One region of the Pseudomonas mohnii genome, then DNA from elsewhere that is predicted to be linked to it. Evidence: predicted binding sites of a transcription regulator. Region 1 holds the regulator's gene; the other holds the start of a gene.
The links. The regulator sigma-54, encoded in region 1, starts transcription at its own class of promoters, with help from an activator protein. The targets are predictions, from matches to a motif close to ANTGGCATNNANNTTGCTNT.

Region 1 (3,409 bases):
CAGGTTGCGTGCATCAATGGACACGGCCACCAGCGGCTGTGCCAGTTCGGTGTGGATCAATGCGCGTTCGGCGAGTTCCGGCAGCAACCCGGCGGGAAGGTTGTCGATGCAGTAGTAGCCACTGTCCTCGAGTACATCAAGGGCGGTGCTTTTACCTGAGCCGGAGCGGCCACTGACGATGATCAAGCGCATGGTTACTGACCGTTTTGCTCGTCCAGGACAACCTGATACAAGGCTTCATTGCTCGGGGCGCTGCGCAGTTTTTCGCGCACTTCCTTGCGGTCGAGCATGCTGGCAATTTGGCGCAAAAGTTCCAGGTGCGCATCGGTAGCGGCTTGCGGGACCAGTAGAACGAACAACAGGTCAACCGGTGCGCCGTCGATGGCGTCGAAATCTATGGGGGCATCGAGGTGCATCAGGGCACTGATGGGTGAGGAGCAGCCCTTCAGGCGACAGTGGGGAATGGCGATGCCGTTGCCAAAACCCGTCGAGCCGAGTTTTTCACGGGCAATCAACGCCTCGAAGACATCTTGCATCTCCAGATCCGGCACTTCCCGGGCGATCAGGTTGGCAATTTGTTCGAGGGCTTTCTTTTTACTGCCGCCCGGCACGTTCACAAGGGAACGGCCGGGGGTCAGGATGCTTTCAAGTCGGATCATGGGTTGGGGGTGTTAACGACCGGTAGCGCCCTGGAGGAGGCTCTGGGTCTTTTCCTTATGCTTTTTGAGTTGTTTATCCAGCTTGTCGGTCAGTGCGTCGATCGCCGCGTACATATCGGTATGTTCCGCGTTCGCGACCACTTCATTGCCGGGAATATGCAGCGTGGCTTCGATTTTCTGCTTCAACTTTTCGACGGTCATCGTGACCTGTACGTTGGTAATCTTGTCGAAGTGCCTCTCTAACCGTTGGAGTTTTTCGCCGATGTAGGTGCGAAGAGGTTCGGTCACTTCCAGTTGGTGTCCACTGATGTTGACTTGCATACAGCTTCTCCTTCGTTGCCAGTGCATAAAGCGGTAGATCAAATGATCTACCACTGGAACGCTGTGGCGTGGCTCTACATCAACCGCTTGCGTTCGCTCGAAGGCGCGATCCCCAGGGATTCGCGGTACTTGGCGACGGTGCGGCGAGCCACCTGAATGCCTTGTGCCTCCAGTAAACCAGCGATCTTGCTGTCACTCAACGGCTTTTTCTGATTTTCCGCGGCAACCAGTTTTTTGATGATCGCGCGGATCGCCGTGGACGAGCATTCGCCGCCTTCGGAGGTGCTGACATGGCTGGAGAAAAAGTACTTCAGTTCATATATGCCCCGAGGGGTATGCATGAATTTCTGTGTGGTCACCCGTGAAATTGTCGACTCGTGCATGCCAACCGCCTCGGCGATGTCATGCAGGACCAACGGTTTCATGGCTTCGTCGCCGTGCTCCAGGAAGCCGCGCTGATGCTCGACGATCTGGGTGGCAACTTTCATCAGGGTTTCATTGCGGCTTTGCAGGCTCTTGATGAACCAGCGGGCTTCCTGCAACTGATTGCGCATGAACGTGTTGTCGGCGCTGGTGTCGGCGCGACGCACGAAACCGGCGTACTGGGCGTTGACCCGAAGACGCGGTACCGATTCCTGGTTGAGTTCCACCAGCCAGCGTTCGTTGTCCTTGCGCACGATCACGTCGGGAACCACGTATTCGGCTTCAGTGGATTCGATTTGCGAGCCCGGGCGCGGATTGAGGCTTTGAACCAGTTCGATCACCTGGCGCAGCTCATCTTCCTTGAGCTTCATGCGGCGCATCAGCTGGCTGTAATCGCGACTGCCGAGCAAGTCGATGTAGTCGGTGACCAGGCGCTTTGCTTCGGCGAGCCAAGGGGTTTTGGCCGGCATCTGGCGTAATTGCAGCAGCAGGCATTCGCCCAGGTTGCGGGCGCCGATTCCGGCGGGTTCGAATTGTTGGATGCGGTGCAGGACGGCTTCGATTTCGTCCAGCTCGATGTCCAGCTCCGGGTCGAAGGCTTCGAGTATCTCCTCGAGCGTCTCGTCCAGGTAGCCCTGATTGTTGATGCAGTCGATCAGGGTCACGGCGATCAGGCGATCGGTGTCGGACATGGGCGCCAGGTTCAATTGCCACAGCAAATGGCTTTGCAGGCTTTCACCGGCCGATGTGCGGGTGGTGAAATCCCACTCGTCGTCATCGTTGCTCGGCAGACTGCTGGCGCTGGTCTGGTAAACGTCTTCCCAGGCGGTATCGACGGGCAGTTCGTTGGGGATACGCTCGTTCCAGTCGCCTTCCTCGAGGTTATCAACCGTCGGTGCGCTTTCCTGGTAGGAGGGTTCCTGAATGTCGGGGTTGGGTTTCTGTTCGGCGTTGTCGGCCAAGGGGTCGCTGTTATCGAAGTCGTCGCCTTCTTCCTGGCGTTCGAGCATCGGATTGGACTCCAGGGCCTCCTGGATTTCCTGTTGCAGGTCCAGGGTCGACAATTGGAGCAGGCGGATGGCCTGTTGCAGCTGCGGTGTCATCGTCAGCTGCTGGCCCATTCTCAAGACTAGCGATGGTTTCATGGCAGGGGCTAAACACCTTATTCGCCGGCGCACATGCGCCATCCACTACAGGGCGCCGGAGCGCCAAACATAAGCAAATTATATGCCTGAAACTGAAGTGTTTGCCTAGAGCGCTGTAACAATAAAAAAGTGTTGATTTTTTATCGAGACAAGCGCTCGGTCGACTAGCCAGACACCTCGGTGCTTACAGGCGGAACTCATGGCCCAAATACACTTCCTTGACCAGATCGTTGGCCAGGATGGTTGCAGCGTCGCCTTCGGCGATCAATTGGCCATCGTTGACGATGTAGGCGGTTTCACAGATGTCGAGGGTGTCACGGACGTTGTGGTCGGTGATCAGCACGCCAATGCCCTTGGCCTTGAGGTGATGGATGATCTGTTTGATGTCGCCCACCGAAATCGGGTCCACGCCGGCGAAGGGCTCGTCGAGGAGGATGAATTTCGGGTTGGTGGCCAATGCCCGGGCGATTTCCACACGGCGGCGTTCGCCACCGGACAGGCTCATGCCGAGGTTGTCGCGGATGTGGCTGATGTGGAATTCCTGCAGCAGGCTTTCCAGCTCCTTGCGGCGACCGGCCTTGTCGAGTTCCTTGCGGGTCTCCAGGATCGCCATGATGTTGTCGGCGACCGAGAGTTTGCGGAAGATCGACGCTTCTTGCGGCAGATAGCCGATACCGGCCTTTGCGCGGCCGTGCATTGGCTGGTGGCTGACGTCCAGGTCGTCGATCAGTACGCGGCCTTGATCGGCCTGTACCAGGCCTACGATCATGTAGAAGCAGGTGGTCTTGCCGGCGCCGTTAGGGCCTAGCAGGCCAACGATCTGACCGCTGTCGATGGACAGGCTGACATCACGGACGACCT
Region 2 (3,409 bases), 1.5 Mb from region 1:
GTTGATTGCTGTATCCGGTGTTGCCATCGGCGTCGGTGTATTTGTAAATCTGCGCCATCACGGGAAAAGCCAAAGACAGCAGCAAAAGCATTGATAACAGCCGCATTCAGACTCCAGGTGGGCCGCGAGGATTACTCCGACAATGGAATACCTTGGCTGCCAGCATAGAACACAATAAGTTCTACCGGCTTGTTACCGGTCTTTCCACGATGCGTGATATTGACCATTTCAGCCAGCGCGTCGCCCTGTTTGAAGTGCTGGATCTTGCCGTTGTCCCTGCTCTCCACCGTCAATTCGCCCGCAAGAATGTATGCCGCGTTGGGGATCGGGTGGGTATGCCAGTCGAGTTCGGTGTTGGCAGGTATCTTGAGTTTGAGCATTGACAGTTCGGGTGCGGAGTCGGGGTAGCGAATGTAAGGCGTGCTGTCCCAGGATGTGCTGGTTTGCAGCAGGATTTTGCGTTCGATACCCGCCGGAGGTGAGGCGGGGCTGCAGCCCAGCAACGCAGTGGTCAAAGTGGCGATCAGGGGTGTGAGCAGGCAGGTCTTCATTCTTCCATCCATTGAATTCAAGCAAGTCGATATAGGCTACGAGCTACTCGAATGGATTGATGCCGGACGATGCTGTGAATGTCCGAGGAGAATGAGCAAGCCGTTGTCGGAAACTGCCCACAAAAAAGGCCTTCCGAAGAAGGCCTCTTTTTTGTCACGCCGCTTGCGCAGGCGCTACCGGATTAGCAGCTGTAGTACAGCTCGTATTCCAGTGGGTGTACGAAGGTACGAACCTTGATTTCTTCTTCGCTTTTCAGGGCGATGTAAGCGTCGATGAAGTCGTCGCTGAAAACGCCGCCTTTGGTCAGGAACGCACGACCTTTGTCCAGCTCTTCCAGGGCTTCTTTCAGGCTGCCGCAAACTTGTGGGATCTCTTTCGCCTCTTCAGGCGGCAGGTCGTACAGGTTTTTGTCAGCTGCATCGCCAGGGTGGATCTTGTTCTGGATGCCGTCCAGGCCAGCCATCAGCAGTGCGGCGAACGCCAGGTACGGGTTGGCAGCCGGGTCCGGGAAGCGCGCTTCGATACGGCGGGCTTTCGGGCTCGACACGTAAGGAATACGGATCGAAGCGGAACGGTTGCGAGCCGAGTAGGCCAGCATTACTGGAGCTTCGAAACCTGGAACCAGACGCTTGTAGGAGTTGGTGGCCGGGTTGGTGAAGCCGTTCAGGGCCTTACCGTGCTTGATGATGCCGCCGATGAAGTACAGGGCGGTATCGGACAGGCCGGCATAGCCTTCGCCTGCGAAGGTGTTCTTGCCATCTTTCCAGATGGACATGTGTACGTGCATGCCCGAACCGTTGTCGCCGTACAGAGGCTTAGGCATGAAGGTAGCGGTACGGCCGTAGGCATCGGCAACGTTGTGCACGACGTACTTCAGGGTTTGGGTTTCGTCGGCTTTCTTCACCAGGGTGTTGAACTTGACGCCGATTTCGTTCTGGCCGGCAGTTGCCACTTCGTGGTGGTGAACTTCGACGGTCAGGCCCATTTCTTCCAGTGCGTTGCACATGGAGGTACGGATTTCGTGGTCGTGGTCGAACGGTGGAACCGGGAAGTAGCCGCCTTTGACGCCTGGACGGTGGCCCTTGTTGCCGCCTTCGATGTCCTGGTCGGACATCCAGGAACCTTGTTCGGAGTAGATCTTGAACATGGAACCGGAAATGTCGGACTTGAACTTGACTTGGTCGAAGATGAAGAACTCTGGCTCTGGACCGGCGAACACGGTGTCACCGATACCGGTGGCTTTCAGGTGCTCTTCGGCGCGCTTGGCGATCGCACGTGGGTCGCGATCGTAGCCTTGCATGCTCGAAGGTTCGATGATGTCGCAGACCAGGATCAGGGTCGGCTCTTCGGTGAACGGGTCGAGAACGGCGGTGGAATCGTCCGGCATCAGGATCATGTCGGAGGCTTCGATGCCTTTCCAGCCAGCGATGGAAGAACCGTCGAACATCTTGCCGACTTCGAAGAAGTCTTCATCCAGCGCGTCGCGAGCCGGCATGGTCACGTGGTGCTGAGTGCCTTTGGTGTCCGTGAACCGCAGATCAATCCACTTGACGTCATGATCTTTGATGAGTTGAACCGACTTCGACATAGTGTCCTCCGGGTGGCTTAGGGCTGGTAGTGGATGCCCTTAAATGTTTGTGATGCCGGCGCGAATACTCTGCCAAGGCAACCTGCCTCACAAGGGAGCAAATTGCATGCCAGTGCCCCAGCATGGGTTTTTTGCCCCAATTTCACGCTTATAGAGGTGCGAGGCCTATAAATGCTTGAATTAGCGCCCCTTAATGTGGCGCTCAGACCTCAAAGTGACCTGTTTTGGTGCGTGCAAAACCTTCTGCACATTAACTGGTTAAACCTTGAGCAATTTCCGCTATAATCCGCGCCCCCCTTTTTCGGCTGGCCCAGCGCGCGCTGTTTTCATGAAACTAATCGTAAAAGTCTTTCCCGAGATCACCATCAAGAGCCGCCCGGTACGGATGCGTTTCATCCGCCAATTGGCCAAGAACATCCGTGCCGTGCTCCGCGATCTGGACCCGGCTGTGGTGGTGAACGGTGTGTGGGACAACCTCGAGCTGGAAACCCGTGTCAGCGACCCCAAGGCCCTGAAAGAGATGGGCGAGCGCCTGAGCTGCATGCCGGGCATCGCGCACTTCCTGCAGATCGACGAATACCCGCTGGGCGATTTCGACGACATCGTCGAAAAGTGCAAGCAGCACTACGGTGATGCACTGGCCGGGAAGATTTTTTCGGTGCGCTGCAAGCGCGCCGGCAAGCACCCATTCAGCTCAATCGACATCGAGAAATATGTCGGCAGCCAGTTGCGCCGTCAGTGCGGTGCCGCCGGGATCGACCTGAAAAAGCCGGAAGTCGAAGTCCGCATCGAAGTTCGCGACCAACGGTTGTTCGTGATCCACAGCCAGCACAACGGCATCGGCGGTTATCCGCTGGGTGCGCTGGAGCAGACGCTGGTCTTGATGTCCGGCGGTTTCGACTCGACCGTCGCCGCCTACCAGATCATGCGCCGTGGCCTGATGGCCCATTTCTGCTTCTTCAACCTGGGCGGCAGGGCCCATGAATTGGGCGTTATGGAAGTCGCGCATTTCATCTGGAAGAAGTACGGCAGCTCCCAACGCGTGTTATTTGTCAGTGTGCCATTCGAGGAAGTGCTGGGAGAAATTCTCGGTAAAGTCGATAACAGTCATATGGGCGTAGTATTGAAGCGTATGATGTTGCGCGCTGCGTCCCAAATCGCCGATCGCCTGCACATTGACGCATTGGTTACCGGTGAAGCGATTTCCCAGGTTTCGAGCCAGACACTGCCGAACCTGTCCGTGATCGACTGCGTGACCGACAAGCTGGT

Region 2: a site for sigma-54 is predicted at 2,235-2,254, ahead of glnA (type I glutamate--ammonia ligase). Genes of this name have one in related genera too.

What each region holds. Positions count from the first base shown of each region.
Region 1 is NZ_FNRV01000001.1:4,434,709-4,438,117, forward strand. It holds gene rapZ (RNase adapter RapZ) at 1-192, opposite strand, end outside; gene ptsN (PTS IIA-like nitrogen regulatory protein PtsN) at 195-659, opposite strand; gene hpf (ribosome hibernation-promoting factor, HPF/YfiA family) at 672-980, opposite strand; gene BLV61_RS20580 (RNA polymerase factor sigma-54) at 1,055-2,548, opposite strand; gene lptB (LPS export ABC transporter ATP-binding protein) at 2,733-3,409, opposite strand, start outside.
Region 2 is NZ_FNRV01000001.1:2,972,326-2,975,734, reverse strand. It holds gene BLV61_RS13710 (DUF4124 domain-containing protein) at 1-106, opposite strand, end outside; gene BLV61_RS13705 (cupin domain-containing protein) at 132-551, opposite strand; gene glnA (type I glutamate--ammonia ligase) at 734-2,140, opposite strand; gene thiI (tRNA uracil 4-sulfurtransferase ThiI) at 2,469-3,409, shown strand, end outside.